Regions from separate parts of the Leptothrix cholodnii SP-6 genome, predicted to be linked through region 2. Evidence: predicted binding sites of a transcription regulator. Region 2 holds the regulator's gene; the other holds the start of a gene.
What was found. The regulator HrcA, encoded in region 2, represses chaperone genes, less so after heat shock. The targets are predictions, from matches to a motif close to TTAGCACTCNNNNNNNNNGAGTGCTAA.
Positions count from the first base shown of each region.

Region 1 (9,211 bases), 1.5 Mb from region 2:
CTGGTGCGGGCCGGTGCGGCCGGTGCGGCCGGTGCGCTGCTCGCGGCGCTGGCGGGCTGCGGCTTCCAGCTGCGCCGCCCGCCCGAGCTGCAGCTCAAGCGCATCCATCTGAAGGGTTTCGATCGCTATTCGTCGATGGCCGACGAGTTGCGCCGCCAGCTGCGCCTGAGCCCCGGTGCGCAGCTGGTCGAAGCTGCCGGCGAGGCCGACGCGGTGCTCGAAGCGATCGTCGACACGTCCGGTCGGGTGGTGGCCGCCTCCACCGCCGCCGGTCAGGTGCGCGAGCTGACCTTGCGCGCCGCCTTGCGTTTCCGTGTGCTGGACGCTGCCGGCCGCGAACTGCTCGGCCCGACCGAACTCGCCCAGAGCCGCGACATGAGCTACGCCGAAAACGACGCGCTGGCCAAGGAAAACGAGGCCCAGCTGCTGTTGCGCAACATGCATGGCGACATCGCCAACCAGGTGCTGCGGCGCCTGGCCGCGCTGGCACCCGCTGCCGCGCCGGCCTCGGCCGCGTCTGCCGCTCGCTGAGGCCGCGCCGTGCAACTGCGCTCCGATCAGCTCGGCGCCGCCCTGCAGCGCGGCTTGCGCCCGCTCTACGTGATCCACGGCGACGAGCCGCTGCTGGCGCAGGAAGCCGCCGACCTGATCCGCGCCGCCGCCCGCAAGGCCGGCCACACCGAGCGCAGCGTGTACACCGTCGCCGGTGCGCATTTCGACTGGTCGGGCCTGCTCGGCGAGGCCCAGGCGCTGAGCCTGTTCGCCGACAAGCGACTGATCGAGATCCGCATCCCCGGCGGCAAGCCCGGCAAGGACGGCTCGGAGGCGCTGCAGCGTTACGTCGAGACGCTGTCGGACGACAACATCACGCTGATCGTGCTGCCGCGGCTGGACCGCACCCAGCTCGCCAGCGCCTGGTTCACCGCGCTCGACGGCGCCGGTGCGAGCGTGCGGGTCGACCCGATCGAGCGCCGCGCGCTGCCGCAGTGGATCGCCCAGCGGCTGGCGGCGCAGCAGCAGCGCGTCGAGGACGGCGAGCCCGGCCAGCGCTGCCTGGCGTTTTTTGCCGACTGCATCGAGGGCAACCTGTTGGCCGCGCACCAGGAGATCAGCAAGCTCGGGCTGCTCCATCCGCCGGGCGTGCTGACCTTCGAGCAGGTCGAGGGCGCGGTGCTGAACGTCGCGCGCTACGACGTCTTCAAGCTCGGCGAGTCGGTGCTGGCCGGCCAGGTGGCGCGCGCGCTGCGCATGCTCGAGGGCCTGCAGGCCGAGGGCGAAGCCGCCGTGCTGGTGCACTGGACCTTGAGCGAAGACCTGCGCTCGCTCGCGCGCGTGCAGGCGGCGCTGCAGCAGGGCCGGCCGCTGCCGATGGCCTTGCGCGAGGCGCGGGTCTGGGGCGTCAAGGAAAAGCTCTTCGAGCGCATCGTGCCCGGCCTGTCCACCGAGCGGCTGGCCGAGCTGATCGCCGCCGCCCACCTGTGCGACGGCATCGTCAAGGGCCTGCGCGCACCGGGCTGGCCGCAGGATCCGTGGGCCGCCTTGCAGCGCCTGCTGCTGATGACCATCGACGCGCTGCCGGGGCAGGGCGGCGGCGCCAAGACCGCCGCGCGGCTGGCCCTGCGCGCCTGATCGCGGCGCACGTGCCCACACAAATCGTGCGGGCGCCCCTCTTGAAACGCGGCGGACCGTTCCTATAATCTGTTTTCGTTAGCACTCGCCGGTGGTGAGTGCTAGTGGTCCAGGCTCCCGTCCAAGGGGCCGGACGCCCCACCCGAATCCAGCTCAGCCTACCTAGGAGATGCAATGAAGCTTCGTCCCCTGCACGATCGCGTGATCGTCAAGCGCCTTGAACAAGAAACCAAGACCGCATCGGGCATCGTCATCCCCGACAACGCCGCCGAAAAGCCTGACCAAGGCGAAGTGCTGGCCGTCGGCCCGGGCAAGCGCAATGACAAGGGTGATTTCGTCGCCCTGAACGTGGCCGTCGGTGACCGCGTCCTGTTCGGCAAGTACAGCGGCCAGACCGTCAAGGTCGACGGCGACGAACTGCTCGTGATGCGCGAAGAAGACCTCTTCGCCGTGGTCGGCAAGTAAGCCACCACGCCACGCACCCGAACAACTGAATCTGGAGAATTGAACATGGCAGCAAAAGACGTGATCTTTGGCGGCGAGGCACGTGCCCGCATGGTCGAAGGCGTGAACATCCTGGCCAACGCGGTCAAGGTCACCCTGGGCCCCAAGGGTCGCAACGTGGTGCTCGAGCGCTCGTTCGGCGCCCCGACCGTGACCAAGGACGGTGTGTCCGTGGCCAAGGAAATCGAGCTCAAGGACAAGCTGCAGAACATGGGCGCGCAGATGGTCAAGGAAGTTGCTTCCAAGACCAGCGACAACGCCGGTGACGGCACCACCACCGCCACCGTGCTGGCCCAGGCCATCGTGCGCGAAGGCATGAAGTACGTGGCCGCCGGCATGAACCCGATGGATCTGAAGCGCGGCATCGACAAGGCGGTGCACGCCCTGGTCGCCGAGCTGAAGAAGGCTTCGAAGGCCACCACGACGTCGAAGGAAATCGCCCAGGTTGGCTCGATCTCGGCCAACAGCGACGAATCGATCGGCACCATCATCGCCAACGCGATGGACAAGGTCGGCAAGGAAGGCGTCATCACCGTCGAAGACGGCAAGTCGCTGGACAACGAGCTCGACGTCGTCGAAGGCATGCAGTTCGACCGCGGCTACCTGTCGCCGTACTTCATCAACAACCCCGAGAAGCAAGCCGCGCTGCTGGACAACCCGTTCGTCCTGCTGTTCGACAAGAAGATCTCGAACATCCGCGACCTGCTGCCCACGCTGGAGCAGGTGGCCAAGGCCGGCCGTCCGCTGCTGATCATTGCTGAAGAAGTCGACGGCGAAGCGCTGGCGACCCTGGTGGTCAACACCATCCGCGGCATCCTGAAGGTCGTGGCCGTCAAGGCGCCTGGCTTCGGCGACCGCCGCAAGGCCATGCTCGAAGACATCGCCATCCTGACCGGCGGCAAGGTCATCGCCGAAGAAGTCGGCCTGACGCTCGAGAAGGTCACGCTGGCCGATCTGGGCCAGGCCAAGCGCGTCGAAGTGGGCAAGGAAAACACCACCATCATCGACGGCGCCGGTGCCGCTGGCGACATCGAAGCCCGCGTCAAGCAGATCCGCATCCAGATCGAAGAAGCCACCAGCGACTACGACCGTGAAAAGCTGCAAGAGCGCGTGGCCAAGCTGGCCGGCGGTGTTGCACTGATCAAGGTCGGCGCGGCCACCGAAGTCGAGATGAAGGAAAAGAAGGCCCGTGTCGAAGACGCCCTGCACGCAACCCGCGCAGCCGTCGAAGAAGGCATCGTGGCTGGCGGCGGCGTGGCTCTGCTGCGTGCCAAGCAGGCTGCTGGCGAGATCAAGGGCGACAACGCCGACCAGGACGCCGGCATCAAGCTGGTCCTGAAGGCGATCGAAGCCCCGCTGCGCGAAATCGTCTACAACGCCGGCGGCGAAGCCTCCGTCGTCGTGAACGCCGTGCTGGCCGGTTCGGGCAACTACGGCTTCAACGCCGCCAACGACACCTATGGCGACATGATCGAAATGGGCATCCTGGACCCGACCAAGGTGACCCGCACCGCGCTGCAGAACGCCGCGTCGGTCGCATCGCTGATGCTGACCACCGAGTGCATGGTTGCCGAGGCTCCGAAGGATGAAGCCGCCGGCGGCGGCATGCCCGGCGGCATGGGTGGCATGGGCGGCATGGGCGGCATGGACATGTGATGTCCGCCGTCTGAGCACGGCTCAGGCAAGTGAGAAGGGCCGCGGTGACGCGGCCCTTTTTTATTGTCCGGTCAGTACATCACCCGGTTCGTGAGCCGGATGTTGTTGATCAGCAGTCGCCGGTTGACGTCGGCACGATCGATCGGCTCGACGCCGTGAAATGACCGCTCCGTCTTCGGAAAGGCGAGCAGCCGGTTGGGCAGGAAATCGACCCGTCCGACCTGATCGAATTTCGCGTGTGGATAGTGAGGGCCGCCCCAGCAGGTGAAGTCGGCTTGTTTGGGCCGGTAGAGCGACGTGCCCAGTTCCTGCATGGAGGTGTCCGACGGCAGATAGAAGAGGAACGTCACCAGCCGATGTGGCGCATCGGTGTGCGGTCCGATGGCGTAGCGGGTCTGGTCGTTGACCAGCAGCGCATCGCCACGCACGTTGAGTTGGCCTTCGGCCCGCTGCACGGCGGCGATGCGTGGTTCCAGTGCTTGGTGGAACTTCTCGACAAACGCTTGCAGGAATGTGTCGCTGTACATCCAGTCCGCGAGTTCGCGCCAGAAGCGCGCCTGCTCCTGGCTCAGACGGGCGAAGTCGCTTTCTTCAAAGAGCGTGGTCATGCGCTCCTTGTAGTTGTCCTTGCCGACACGTCCGGTTTCGCTCAGCGGCCGCATGCTCGACAAGGCCGGGAACTGGCGCAGCATCTCGGCGTAGTAGTCGGGCGGGAACACGTCGTCGATCACCGCATGCGGGAACGGCGCGTCGGTGACCGGCGCCTGCGCAACCCGCTCCAGCACGTGGTGCAACACGTCTCGGGCCCGGCTCGACATCGGCAGCCTGAGCGTGGTGCGCTGGATCAGTTCGACCTTCTTTTCAAGCTGGCGCGTGAAGATGAACTCGCCGACGCCCTCGAAGGCCCCCGACGCCCGCAGAGCGCCCTGGGCCTGCTGCGGGTCATGGCTGAAGCCGAGTTCATGCAAGGTCTGGATCACCTGCCGGTGTTCGTCCAGATGGGTGTTGAGTTCGACCAGGACGGTCTTGACCTTCGGATCGCGCAAGGTGGTGAGTGCCCCCGCGATCACCTTGTGCTCGAAGCCGTCGACGTCGAGCTTGATGTGGTCCGGAACGGGCACCGATCCGGCGCTCACCAGCTGGTCGAGCGTGACGCTGAATGCGCCCTGGGCAAAGGCCGAGCCGCGCGGCTTGAGATCGAAGCCGACCTGCTCGCCAAACGAGTGGCACGAGCCGCCCGGGCTGAAGTCCGACAGGTACAGCTTGTCGGCGCCACTGGTGTCCGACAACGCGAGCGGGTAAGCCACCACCCGGCCCGACAACCCATTCAAGGCGATGTTGCTGTTGAGCAGGGCGTAGTTCTGCGACTCGGGTTCGAAGGCATGCACCTGCACGCCGCGGCAGACCGCGCCGAACACCGAGTACATGCCCACGTTGGCGCCGACATCGACCAGTACCTCGCCGCTCTTCATCTGCTTGAGCCAGGCGATGGTGTCGGGTTCCTTGGTGAAGAGGCTTTCGACACGCCACTGCGTCATGCGGTTGGGCGTGTGGAACTTCAGGCGCTTGTCGTCGACCAGGATGCTGGTGACCGTGGCGGCCGCGTCCGGGGTGGCTGTCTTTGCCGGTTTGGACGGGTTTGCGGGCTGGGGCAGGCGGAAGCCTGACAGGTCGAGATCCTCGGCATGTAGCGCCTTCAGGATCAGGGTGAACTCGTTGCCTTCTTCTTCGCGCACATCGACGATGTCGAAACGCGACAGGAAGTGCTCGCGCCACCATGAAAACGGTTGAATCGTCAGGTGGGCGTTGCGGCCGTCAGCCAGTTTCTTGACGGCCGGGCGTGTGGCCACCGTGATCAGTGCGGCCTTCTGCGTCACCCGGCACAGGTCGTCCAGCACGTCGTCGATGCAGTCGGGCTCGACATGTTCGAGCACGTCGGTGCAGACCACCACGTCGGCAGGTTTCGGCTCTGCGCTCAACTCGGGAATGGCCGGGTCATAACCTCGCACCTGGCGTGCCGCCAGTGCCGCGGCCAGGGTCTGCTTGCCGCAGCCGTAGTCGAGGATGTCGCCGGCCTTGACCCGATCGGCCAGTGCGGCGACCACCGGTGCCCAGCGCTGTCCGCTGGTGCCGTAGTCGGGGCGATCGGCATGCAACTGGGCGTTGAGCTGTGCGTAGTGGGCGGTGATCAGCATGGCGTGGAGTCAGGAACCGGGATGTGCGATTGTGCTGCGCGGAAACAAAAAAGCGGCCGGATCGCTCCGGCCGCTTCGGCATTGGGCTTGAGGCGCCGTGTGTGCGTCAGTCTTGGCGGCAGGACGACGGCGAGAGGTTTTCCGGGTTGACCGTGCAGGACCAGACAACGGTGTTGGCCGAGGCGTTCCAGCTCGGTACCAGCGTCACGGTGACGGCCGTGCCACCGAATTCGGCTGTGGCGCCGACGATGACGATGCCCGTGGCTGCCACCGAAGCTGAAGCGACCTTGCCGGCGGCACCCGGGGCCGTGATGCCCGAGACATTGATCGCACCGGCGTTCTGCGAATTTTCAGTGACGGCAGTACGGGTCGAGCTGGCTGCGAGCAGCAACTCCGAAACCTTGGCGCGCAAGGTGTAGTCACGGTAAGCGGGCAGCGCAACTGCGGCCAGGATGCCGATGATCGCGACGACGATCATCAGTTCGATGAGGGTGAAACCTCGTTGGATGCTCTTCATGTGCAACTTCCCTTCGGGGACCAAAACAAGAGGCCTAGATGTCTAGGTGGGTAGGCATAGTAATGCAACAGCCGTGCCTGTTTTTTGGCCCTTGAATTGGGGGTTTGGAGCCTCCCGATTTGATAGATCCGGCCAAATCCCACGGATCGGTTGCCAGGTTCTGACCTAATTTGTCAGGGCTTTCAGTGCGAGTGCCAATTCTCGACACGTTTGTGCCCAGTCGCCCGGCGCAGGTTGTCGGAAGATCCGGGAGCTGGGATACCAGGGCATGCTGTTTCGACCGGCGGTGTAGCGCCAGCCGGGAGCGTGTGGTGTCAGTACCCATACTTCCTTGCCGATGGCGCCGCTCAGGTGGGCGACAGCCGTGCAGACGGTGATCACCAGATCCAGTGAGCAGACCAGTGCGGCCGTTTCGTCGTAGTCGACATGGGCCTCGGGAAAATCATGGATGCGTACGCCATGCAGTTGCTCGAGCTGAGTCAGTTCGGGCGAGTAGTTGCCGTACTGAAGATTGACGAAGTGCACATCGGGCACGTTCAGGATCGGTCCCCACGTCTCGGGCTGGATGGTGCGTGCACGGATTCGGGTCCGATCGGTGCCGCCCCGCCAGGACAAGCCGACCTTGAGTCCCGCTCCGATCGACCGGTCGAGGCGTTCGGTCCATGCCGTTACCCGTTCAGGATCGGCTTTCAGAAAGCCGCTGTGACGCGGGAAATCCTCGTCGCGATTGCGAAAAAAAGACGGAAGGTCGCCCGACGGAATTTGCCACTGCGGCGTCCGGCAGCCCGACAGCCAGTCAGCTTGGTTGCGTCGCTGGGTGGCGATGACTTCAACCTGAGGAAACGAACGCTGGAACAGCCGACCCAGTCGGGGGTCACACTCCAGGATGACATGCCCCATCCGACTGGACAGATCAGGGGTGCAGGAGGCGAACATGATCTCATCGCCGAGCCCTTCGTCGGCCAGCACCAGCAGCGTGTCTTCAGGCGATGGTCGGCCGTTCCAGCGCCGGAACGGCATCGGTCGGAACGGCGAGGCGCCTGCTGCAAAACGGGCTGAATAATTTGCCCATCCCTGCTCCCATCTGCATTCAAGTAGATCGAGCTGGCACAGGTACCAGCGCGCATGGTGGTCGCTCGGGGATCGTGTGATCACCTTCTGGAATACCTCGCGAGCGCCCGCGTAGTTGCCCGCGTGCTGGTAAGCGCAGCCCAAGTTGAGAAGCAGGATGTTGGATGGGTTCTCGAGCGAGTGCAGCGCCTCTTCGTACGCCGTGATGGCTCGTGTATCCTGATCTAGGCGCAGATAGGCGTGGCCCAGTCCGGTGAGTGCATCGGCGCTGGCGGATCCGTTCAGGCTGGCCTGAAAGGCGTCGCGGGCAAGTTCGATCCGGTTGAGCGCAAAGTGGCATTGTCCGATGTGGAATTGCGCCTTGGCTCGCAAAGGCTCGTTCGGGGTGACATCGACGCAGGCCAGCAGCGCGGTCAGGGCTTCTTCGTAGTGATCCTGGCGCAGCAGCGTTTCGCCCAGTCGATACCAGGCATCCGCGAGTCGTGGCTCCAGGGTGACCGCCACATTCAATGCATTGACCGCGGCCGTCAGCGCCGACATCGCCAGATGGCATTCGGCCAACTCGAACTGGACGATTGCCGGCCGTGCTGCCGTCAGCAGAGCGCGGTCGCAACAGGCGATGCCGTCTTCCGGCTCGCGTTGACGCCGGTGCAATTCGGAGCGAAGTACCAGCAGCGACGGCTCGTCTGGCGCCTGTTCAAGGGCTGGGAGCAAGCAGGCAAGTGCCGCTTCGAGATCGTTGTCCGCCATCAGCGACAGCGTCTTGGCGACCGCCGGATGGGGCTCGACCGCCGGGGCTGCAGTCACGGGTGCAGCCTTGCGTTTCCACCAGAACCTCACAGCGCGTCGCCAGACGGGGCGTCTGCTATCGAATGGCTGGCTGCTGTCTGCGATGTCACCCACGACTGCGCTTGAGTGAGCACGGCGCTCCAATCGCCGGGCTGCTGCTGCCGGACGAGTTGCAGGCTTGGATACCAGGGCATCGACGTGCCCGTATGCAGATAGCGCCAACTGGGATTGCTGGGTACCAGCACCAGACCGGGCTTGCCAAGGGCGCCGGTCAGGTGTGCTTGGGTCGAGCACACCGTCACGATCCGATCGCAGGCCTGCGTCAATGCTGCCAGGTCGTCGAGATCGCCGAAGCCCGAGACCCCCGGGTCGATGTGCACACCCAACTCGGATCGCACTTGCTCCAGTTCGGCGTCGACGTTCCCGTACTGCAGGCACACCAGTTGGACACCGGTCGGCGCGAGGGCGCTCACCAGTGCCTTGAGTTCGAGCGAACGTTGCAGCTTGGATGTGGCGGCCATGCCGCCGCGCCACGCGATGCCGACTGTGGGCCTGCCTCCGGGGGCGAGCTTGTCGCGCCAGGTCTGCACGCGCGCGGCGTCAGCCACCAGATAGCCCTGGTGGGCGGGAAAGTCGGTGGCCCTGGCGCGGAACCAGCGCGGCAGCGAGCCGAACGGGATCTCGTAATCGAACGCAGGTAGCTCTGCTGGCCAGTCGAGCAACTCGGCGTTGGCTGCGCGGCCGATCACCCGCGCCTGCGGGAACGAGCGTGCGAACAGGGCCTGCATGCGCGAGCGGACCTCGATCGTGCACTGTCCACCCAGTGCTTGCAGTTGGGGCAGGCAGGAGG
Region 1 is NC_010524.1:518,447-527,657, forward strand. It holds gene LCHO_RS02415 (LPS-assembly lipoprotein LptE) at 1-531, shown strand, start outside; gene holA (DNA polymerase III subunit delta) at 541-1,629, shown strand; gene groES (co-chaperone GroES) at 1,804-2,094, shown strand; gene groL (chaperonin GroEL) at 2,140-3,789, shown strand; gene LCHO_RS21900 (FkbM family methyltransferase) at 3,861-5,984, opposite strand; gene LCHO_RS24090 (pilin) at 6,091-6,501, opposite strand; gene LCHO_RS02450 (tetratricopeptide repeat protein) at 6,667-8,379, opposite strand; gene LCHO_RS02455 (tetratricopeptide repeat protein) at 8,409-9,211, opposite strand, start outside.
Region 1: the regulator HrcA is predicted to act here: its motif matches at 1,708-1,734, upstream of groES (co-chaperone GroES).

Region 2 (9,211 bases):
GGGCCGCAGCAGGTCAACAACGGCACGCACCCGCAGGCCGGATCGGCTCGCGCGGAAAAAATCGCAACCCGACCAAACGAACTACTGGAGGCAAGCCATGAGCAACGGCTGGACACCCGAGCGCAGGGCCAAGGCGGCCGAGCAGATCCGGGCGCGCGAGCCCTGGAAACGGTCAACCGGGCCACGCACGGATGAGGGTAAGGCCATCGCATCGCGCAACGCATTCAAGGGCGGCTGGCGCGCGCAACTGCGGGTGTTGCGCAAGGACGTGAACACGTTGCTGCGCGAACTGCGAGAGCTGGTGGGCAGCGGCTGACCTCGGGGCGGCGGATCCGCCGAATAGTGGATCGATCAGTCGTCATGGGCTGGAGGCCTCGCCCTACGATGTCTCCCCACTTCCTGGAGACCGTCATGAGGATCAACCGCGTGGCCGCCGCACTGGCGACCTTGGCACTGTCGGGCATGACCAGTGCCGCCAGTTTCTGCCCGCCGCAGCAGCTGGGTGCCAAACGATGAGCAGACACCCGGGCGACAGGATCTTCGTGGGCTTCATCCTGTTCGTGGTCATCATTGGGGTCTTGGCCGCAGTAGTAAGGGGAGCTGCCTGGCTGAAGGAGAACGGGCCATTCCTCTTCTGGACGCTGGTCATTGCCGGCATCCTCAAACTGATTGAGGTCTACAAGGACCGGCCGCAACCACCAAAGTTGAACGCTGGGCCCAGCACGCCCCGCGCACCAGGGCAACAAGCAGCCGCAAGCCCTGAGCCAATGAACGCCAGCACGACAGGCGCTCCAGGGCCGACAGCGCATCGTTGCCGCCCACGCTCAGGGCGAGGTAGGTGACGTCGGCAGAGACGCGGCCGACCTGGCCCGCCACATCGCCGGCAATGCTGCCGTCGACGGCGACCAGACCCGCCCGCCGTGGACCCGCGACCTGTCCGGGAAGATCAAGGCGCGCTCCGATGATCTGGTAAACAGGCAGGCGGTAAACACGAGGGCAAACAAAGAGGCCGCCGTTTACTCGGACCGCATCGTCATCGAGGCCAACGCGGCGCGCATCGCCCAGGTTCGAGGCGAGCACCGGGCCGACATCGCCCGCATGCGGCCCTGGTGCTGGGCCTGCTGGCCGACCTGATCCGAGCGAACGCGGCGCATCGCGTGGGTAACTTTGCGGGTAACTTTGTCAGTAAGTTGATCAATTCCTAGGGGATTCGGTAGAAACACGGCCTACCAGAAATCACAATCGAATCAAGGGCTTGGCTTCTCGGCCAAGCCCTTTGCACTTGCGCCGGGGCGGCCGTATCGGCCGCCCCGGTCGGTTCATTCAGGCTGCTTCACGATCACCGGCTCGATCTGGAAGACCTGCTCGGACTGCGGATCGACCGTCACCTTGACCCAGTGCAGGCTGGGGCTGCCGAAGGTCTCGAGCCGGGTGAAGTGGGTCAGCATCCGGCCCGGGCTGTGCAACGGCTTGTCGACCTTGAAGTAGTGCGTGTCGCCATGCACCAGCAGCACCTGGCCGTTGAACGCGGCGGTCTGCTTCTCGACCTGGGCCATGAAGTTGCGGTAGCCGCTGACGCCCGGCAGCTTGCTTTCGTCGGCGTCTTCGGTTTCCGGCAGATCGAAGCCCGGGTCGCCCTGGATCACCAGCACCACGCCTCGCGCCTGGCTGTCGCGGGCCTTCTGGAACGACTGCGCCAGCCAGGCGATGTTGGCGGCGTCGCGCTCGGCGTGTTCGGCATTGGCCGCGTCGCACTGCGCGACCGTGCGCGCACTCTTGCTGATGCACTCCTTGGCGTTGAGCACGACGTTGTTGTTGCTGCCCGGCACGTTGAGGCCGACGAACAGCACCGGGCCGTGGCTGAAGCGCGTGTTCTCGATGTACTTGTCGCCCGGCGCCTGGCCCTGGTGCTCGAGCGGCATCTGCACCTGCCCGAGGCTGGCAAGGGTCGGGTACATGACGCGGCGCAGATGGGCCAGGCGCTCCAGCGCGTCAAAGCCGCCGTTGTTGAGTCGATGGCAATCGGTCCATTCGTTGTCGCCGGGCACGTAGACCACCGGACGGCGCATGCCGGCAAACATCGTCAGCGCGTCGGTGTAGATGTCGTCGGTGCATTTGGAACTGCCGTCCTTGATGTCGCCGTCGTAGATCGAGAAGGCGATGTCGGAGCGGTTGATGCTGGCCAGCACGGCCGGCAGTTTCTTGTCGTCGCCAGCCTTCTTGTAGGGCATGTCACCCCACAGGCCGAACGAGTAGGTGCCGGCATCGTGGTGGCGGGCATGCATCGGGGCGTGGCGCTCGCCCAGTGCGGCGCAGCCGGTCAGGGCGGCCAGCATCAGCGGTGCGGCGAGGGTGGCAAGGCGCAGTCGGGTCATGTGTCTTTCCTTCGAAGGCAAAGCGGCCCGCGGTGATCGACGCATCGATCAGCGCAGGCCGGTGCTGCAATACCCGGCATCGGCGTCGGCCGCTGCGGGTACCGCTTGGACAAGGTCGGCGCGAGCCGACCGATCAGAACGAGTAGCGCACGCCCGCGCCCAGGGCGCGCGGGTCCTTGCCGGCGACGACGCTCGGGAAGTTGTCCGAACTGACCAGGGTGCCGCGAGCGGCCGAGTCGTTGGTCAGCTTGGTGAAGTAGCCGTAGACGGCGACTTGCTTGTCGATGGCGTAGTTGGCTTCGAAGGCCATGCCCTTGATGCCGTCGTTGGCGCCGGTGCTCGACTCGCCCGACTTGCCCAGGCTGGCCTTCAGGGTGAGGGCCGAGTCCAGCTTGTAGGCGCCGGTGATGACGGCGTTGCTGGTTTCCTTGCCGTTGCTGTTGTCGAGCTTGCTGAAGGCGACGCCCACGGTGAAGTCGCTCAGGGCCGTGCCCAGCGTGACCTTGGTGGCCTTCATCGCCTTGCCGGCGGCGATGGCGTCCTTCTGGTTCTCGATGGCGACGCCGCCGTTGAACATGCCGTCGTTGTACTCGACCGAGGCGCCGAACACCGCCTTGTTCAGGACCGTGGTCTTGGCCTCGTCAGGCGAGTAGGCCACCTTGGCGACGATCGCGTTGGCGAACTTCGGGCTGGCGTAGTGCAGCACGTTGGTCTTGCGGGTGTGCACGTTCTGGAAGTTGGCGTTGCCGATGGCGACGCGGCTGCCCTTGCCGTGCACCAGGATCTCGAGCAGGTCGCCCTGGCCCCACAGGCCGCCGGAGGTGCCTTCCAGGGTCTTGAGCGGCATGTCGTAGGTGCCGACCAGCACGGTGCCGGCGTTGGCGGACTTCAGGCCGACGAAGCTGTTGCGGTTGGCGAAGGCCTTGCTGTTGGCGGTGTCGTCAGGGGCGACGCCGGTCTCGACCTGGAAGATGGCGCTCAGGGCGGGGTTGAACTTGTGCTCGCCCTTGATGCCCAGGCGCGAGGCGAAGTTGCTGGCCATGATGCGCGAGACATCGCCGTCGCTGGTGCTTTCCAGGCCGAGGTCGATGCGGCCGTACCAGGTGAATTCGGTCGACTGGGCCGAAGCGGCCATCGGCGCCGCAGCGCCGACGAGGGCCAGCAAGGCGGCGATCGAGAAAATGTTCTTGCGGGTATTGATCTGCATGGCTGATGAGTTCGGTTGTTGGCTTTGAACGTCCGCGGGAAACCGCATCCGAGCCAGTCAAGGCTAATTTCCACTTGTTGCAAACCGATGACGCACTCGGGCCCTACCCGCGGCCGATGCACCTGCCCCACAGCTTCGAAAAAATCATCCGACGTCACAGGCGCGACACGTCGGGCAGGCATGAAAAAAGGGTCTGGCAATTCGCCAGACCCTTTTTGATGGTGCAGAGGACTGCGTCAGCCCCGCCTCCGGCCGGACCGCTTCAGAACGACGTCCAGTCCTGCTCGGCGGCTTGTGCCGGCTGCGGCGTGGCGCGGGCCGGCGCGCTGGCCTGGGCGGCCGGCGCGCGCGGCGACAGCGGCGCACGCGGCGCTGCCGGGGCCTGCGGCCTGGCGCTGCTGCGCGAGTGCCCCGCCGCGCGGGCGCCTGCCACCTCGTGACCCAGCTTGAACACGCTGACGATCCCGACCAGCTGTTCGGCCTGCTGGCGCAGGCTCTCGGCCGCGGCGGCGCTTTCTTCGACCAGAGCGGCGTTCTGCTGCGTCACCTGGTCCATCTGCGAGACGGCCTGGCCGACCTGGCTGACGCCGGCACTCTGCTCGACGCTGGCGGCGCTGATCTCGGCCACGATGTCGGTGACACGCTGGATCGCGCCGACGATCTCGGTCATCGAGCCACCGGCCTGATCGACCAGGGCGCTGCCGTTCTCGACCTGCTCGACGCTGCGCGTGATGAGCGTCTTGATCTCCTTGGCCGCGTCGGCGCTGCGCTGCGCCAGGCTGCGCACCTCGGCGGCCACCACGGCGAAGCCGCGGCCCTGCTCGCCGGCACGCGCCGCCTCGACGGCCGCGTTCAGCGCCAGGATGTTGGTCTGGAAGGCGATGCCGTCGATCACCGCGATGATGTCGGCGATGCGCTTGGAGCTGTCGTTGATGCCCTTCATGGTGTCGACCACCTGGGCCACCACCTCGCCGCCCCGGGTGGCGACGTTGCACGCGCCCAGCGCCAGCTGGTTGGCCTGCTTGGCGCTGTCGGCGTTGTTGCGCACGGTGCTGGTCAGCTGGTCCATCGTGGCGGCGGTCTGCTGCAGCGCGCTGGCCTGCTCTTCGGTGCGCTGGCTGAGGTCGACGTTGCCCTGCGCGATCTGCGAGCTGGCGGTGGCGACGCTTTCGGCATTGCCGCGCACGTTGGCCACCACCGCCGACAGGGCCGCCTGCATGGTGCTGAGCGCCGCCATCACGCTGACGGTGTCACCCGCGCGCAGGCTGATGGGCGTGGACAGGTCGCCCTCGGCCACCCGCCGGGCCAGGTCGGCGGCAACCTCGGGTTCGGTGCCCAGCTGGCGCGTGACCGAGCGGCTCAGCCAGTAGCCGCAGGCCAGCCCCACGGCGACCGACAGCGCCACCAGCAGCAGCATCATGGCGCGGCCGCTTTCGTAGATCTCGGTCACTTCCAGGGCGGTGCTGCGGGCGTTTTCGGCCTTGAACTCGGCCAGCGCCGTCATCGCATCGTCGACCGCGTTGCTGGCTTTCGCGTAATCGCCGAACAGGTAGACCGCCACGTCGACGCTGTCGCTCAGGGCTGACGCCTGGGCCACGCCGTACATCTTCTCGGCCGTCTGCTTGTAGGTCTGCCAGAGCCGGTCGGTTTCGACGAACTTGCGCTTGCCGTCCTCGCGCACGAACAGCGGACGGGCCTTGTCGAGATGGGCCTCGACCTCGACGATCCGGGCCTTGACGCGGCTGAGCGCCTCGGCACGCTGTGCGTCGGTGGTCGCCAGCAGCGCGTTGCGCAGCGCACGGCCGACATACAGCAGGCCGATGTTGGCCTCCTTGACCTCCGAAAGCCCGATCAGCTCGCGCTCGTACATCGTGTCGGCCGCCTCGTTGATGAGGCCCGCGTTGCGGATGCCGACGCCGCTGACGATGGCCCCCAGCAGGCAGACAGCCAGAAACGCACCGAGAAGTTTGGTTCCAAGTTTCATGATGACGTTGTTGTCGTTTTGGTGATTCGGACGAGCTGGCGTGGACGCCCTCGTCCGGCCAGCACCTGAGAGCTGATTCTTCGGCCGATGGCCGACGGGCTTGAACCCTCGGGCGCCGATGCTTGAGCGACATCAAGGTCGATGCGTGCAGACTGCCAATCTTTCCGGTCTTGCCGGATCGGGACGCCAGGCCCGGTTCAGCCCCACAGGTCCAGCGGCGGATCGGCGGTGACGGCGCGCAGGATGTCCGAGCGCGACACGAAGCCGATCAGCCCGCCCTGCGCGTCGCTGACCGGCAGGCCCGGCAGGCCGGTGCCGAGCAGGGCAGCGGCCAGGCGGCGCAGATCGGTGTCGGGCGATGCCGCCGGCACGGGCGTCCACATCACGGCGCGCACCGGCTGGGCCAGCCAGGCCCGCCAGGCCGGCGGGTCGGTGGCGGCACGCTCGAGGGAGTCGCCACGCATCAGTTCGGCGCGCAGCAACAGCCCGACCAGGCGGGCGTCGGTGTCGAGCACCGGCGCCTGGCCGATGCCTTCGCGGGCGAGCTGCTGCCAGGCCTGCAGCACGCTGGCATCGGCCGCCACCGACAGCACGCGCCGGCTCATCACGTCGGCCACGCAACGCAGCGACTGGCGCGGCTGCAGGGCCTGCCCGGCATCGGCGTAGGCCGCCAGGGCGGCGCGGTGGCCGGTGTCGGCGGGCGTGGACAGGGGCGACTGCGGGCGATCCGGTGCGTCATCGGGCTCGCGGCCCAGCGTGGCGATGCGGCGCGGGCGCGCCACCGCCGTCGTCGGCGCGACCTGGCGCAGTTGCTCGAGCGTGGCGGCGTACATGCGGCCACCGATGCCGTGGACGTAGAACATCTGCGCAGGCTCCTCGGGCGGCGGTGGGTGCGGCCGGCGCCGCCGGGACGCCGCTCAGCCCTGCTTCTGGCTCAGCGCGTTGCCCACCAGGCGTGACGTGATGTCGACGATCTGGATCATGCGCTCGTAGGCCATGCGGGTCGGGCCGATCACACCCAGCGTACCGACCACCTGGCCGTCGACCTCGTAGGGCGCCGACACCACCGACAGCTCCTCGATCGGCACCACGCCGCTCTCGCCGCCGATGTAGATGCGCACGCCGTCGGCGCGGCTGGAGCCGTCGAGCAGGCGCAGCAGCTGGGTCTTCTGCTCGAACAGGTCGAACATCTTGCGGATCGAGCCCATGTCGCTGCCGAAATCCTGCACGCCCAGCAGGTTGCGCTCGCCCGAGACGATCAGCTGCTCGGTGTCCTCGTTGACCGCCTCGGTGCCGGCCTGCACGGCCGCCTGCATCAGGGTGCCGATCTCGCCGCGCAGGGCGTCGACCTCGAGCTTGAGGCGCTCGCGCACGCCTTCTATGCTGAGCCCGGCGTAGTGGGCGTTGAGGTAGTTGGTGGCCTCGACCAGCTGGCTCTGGGTGTAGTCGTGGGCGGTGAACAGCACGCGGTTCTGCACGTCGCCGTCGGGCGAGACCAGGATCAGCAGCACGCGCCGCTCGCCCAGGCGCAGGAACTCCATGTGGCGGAACACGCTGGGCTTCTTGGGCACCGTGACCACGCCGACGAACTGGCTCAGGCTCGACAGCAGCTGCGCGGCGTTGGCGATCACGCGCTTGGGTTGGTCGGGCTGGAGCAGCGGCGCGCTGCCGGTGTCGGCCACCTCACGGGCAAACGCCCGGCTGGTGAGCATGCTGTCGACGAACAGCCGGTAGCCGCGGGCGGTCGGGATGCGCCCGGCCGAGGTGTGGGGGCTGGCGATCAGGCCGAGCTCCTCGAGGTCGGACATGACATTGCGGATGGTCGCCGGCGACAGCTCGAGCCCCGAGGTCTTCGACAGCGTGCGCGAGCCCACCGGCTGGCCGTCGGCGATGTAGCGCTCGACCAGCGTCTTCAGCAACATCTTCGCGCGTTCATCCAGCATGGAAACGATTGTAGGTCGCCCCCGTGGGCACGCCAGACCGGGCTGAACCGAGGGTCGAACGGCACGGCATGTCACAGGCGCTGTGGTGTAATTTCTGCATGATCAGCCGCTTCCGTCACGCCGCGCTCGTGGGCAAGTACCAGGCCCAGGGCATGCGCCCGTTGCTGGAGGAAATCGCCCATGTGCTGACCCGGCGCGGGCTCGAGGTCTCGGTCGAGGCGGCCACCGCGCAGAACACCGGCATCACCGGCTACACGGCGCTGTCGGCCGACGAGCTGGGCCGGCACTGCGACATCGCGATCGTGGTCGGCGGCGACGGCACCATGCTCGGCATCGCCCGCCACCTGGCGCGTTTCGGCGTGCCGGTGGTCGGCATCAACCAGGGCCGGCTGGGCTTCATCACCGACGTGCCGGTGGCCGGCGTGGCGCGTGCGCTCAATGCGGTGCTCAACGGCGACTACGAAGAAGAAACCCGCGCCATGCTCGAAGGCCACGTGCTGCGCGGCGGCGAGCCGATCTACGACGCGGTGGCCATGAACGACGTGGTGCTGCGCAGCGGCGCGACCGCGATGCTGGAGCTGCGGGTGGCGGTCGACGGCCAGTTCGTCGCCAACTTCCGCGCCGACGGCCTGATCCTGGCGTCCCCCACGGGCTCGACCGCCTACGCGCTGTCGGCCGGCGGGCCGATCCTTCACCCGAGCGTGGCCGGCTGGCTGCTGGTGCCGATCGCCTCGCACATGCTGTCGAACCGGCCGATCGTGCTGCCGGACTCGGGCGAGGTCACGATCGACATCGTCTCGGGGCGCGAGCCGAGCGTCAATTTCGACATGCAATCCCTCGCCAGCCTGCTGCACGGCGACCGCATCAGCGTGCGCCGCTCGGCGCACCGGGTGCGTTTCCTGCATCCGCCGGGCTGGAACTATTACGCCACCCTGCGCCGCAAGCTGCACTGGAACGAAGGCGCCTTGCCGCACGACGGCCACGGGTGACCCAGAAGACACCGATGCTCAAGCGACTGTCCCTGCGCGATTTCGTCATCGTCACCACGCTCGAAGTCGACTTCAGCGCCGGCTTCGCGGTGCTGACCGGCGAGACCGGTGCCGGCAAATCGATCCTGATCGACGCCCTGCAGCTCGCGCTCGGCGGCCGCGGCGACTCCGGCGTGGTGCGCGAAGGCGCCACGCGGGCCGAGATCAGCGCCGAGTTCGAGCCCGTCGATCCGGCCCTGACGGCCTGGCTCGACGAGGCCGGCTTCGGCACCGACGACAGCCTGCTGCTGCGCCGCACGGTCGACGCGCAGGGCAAGAGCCGCGCCTGGATCAACGGCAGCAGCGCCACGGTGGCGCAGCTGCGCGAGCTGGGCGAGCAGCTGGTCGACATCCACGGCCAGCACGCCTGGCAGAGCCTGACCCGGCCGGCCTCGGTGCGCGCCCTGCTCGACGCCTACGCCGGGCTCGACACCGGCGCGCTGGCGCAGGCCTGGGCGCAGTGGCGCGAGCACCAGACCCGGCTCGATTCGGCACGCGAGCGCGGCGGCGAGATCGAGCGCGAACGCGAGCGCCTGGCCTGGCAGATCGGCGAGCTGGCCAAGCTGGCACCGGCGGCCGACGAGTGGGCCGAGCTCAACGCCGAACACGAACGCCTGGCGCACGCCCAGGCCATCCTCGACGCCACCCAGCTGGCCCTGCACCTCACCAGCGAG
Region 2 is NC_010524.1:3,891,872-3,901,082, forward strand. It holds gene LCHO_RS17340 (hypothetical protein) at 1-195, shown strand, start outside; gene LCHO_RS23505 (hypothetical protein) at 661-1,080, opposite strand; gene LCHO_RS17345 (hypothetical protein) at 1,320-2,375, opposite strand; gene LCHO_RS17350 (porin) at 2,509-3,582, opposite strand; gene LCHO_RS24215 (methyl-accepting chemotaxis protein) at 3,845-5,566, opposite strand; gene LCHO_RS17360 (CBS domain-containing protein) at 5,764-6,429, opposite strand; gene hrcA (heat-inducible transcriptional repressor HrcA) at 6,484-7,509, opposite strand; gene LCHO_RS17370 (NAD kinase) at 7,608-8,498, shown strand; gene recN (DNA repair protein RecN) at 8,513-9,211, shown strand, end outside.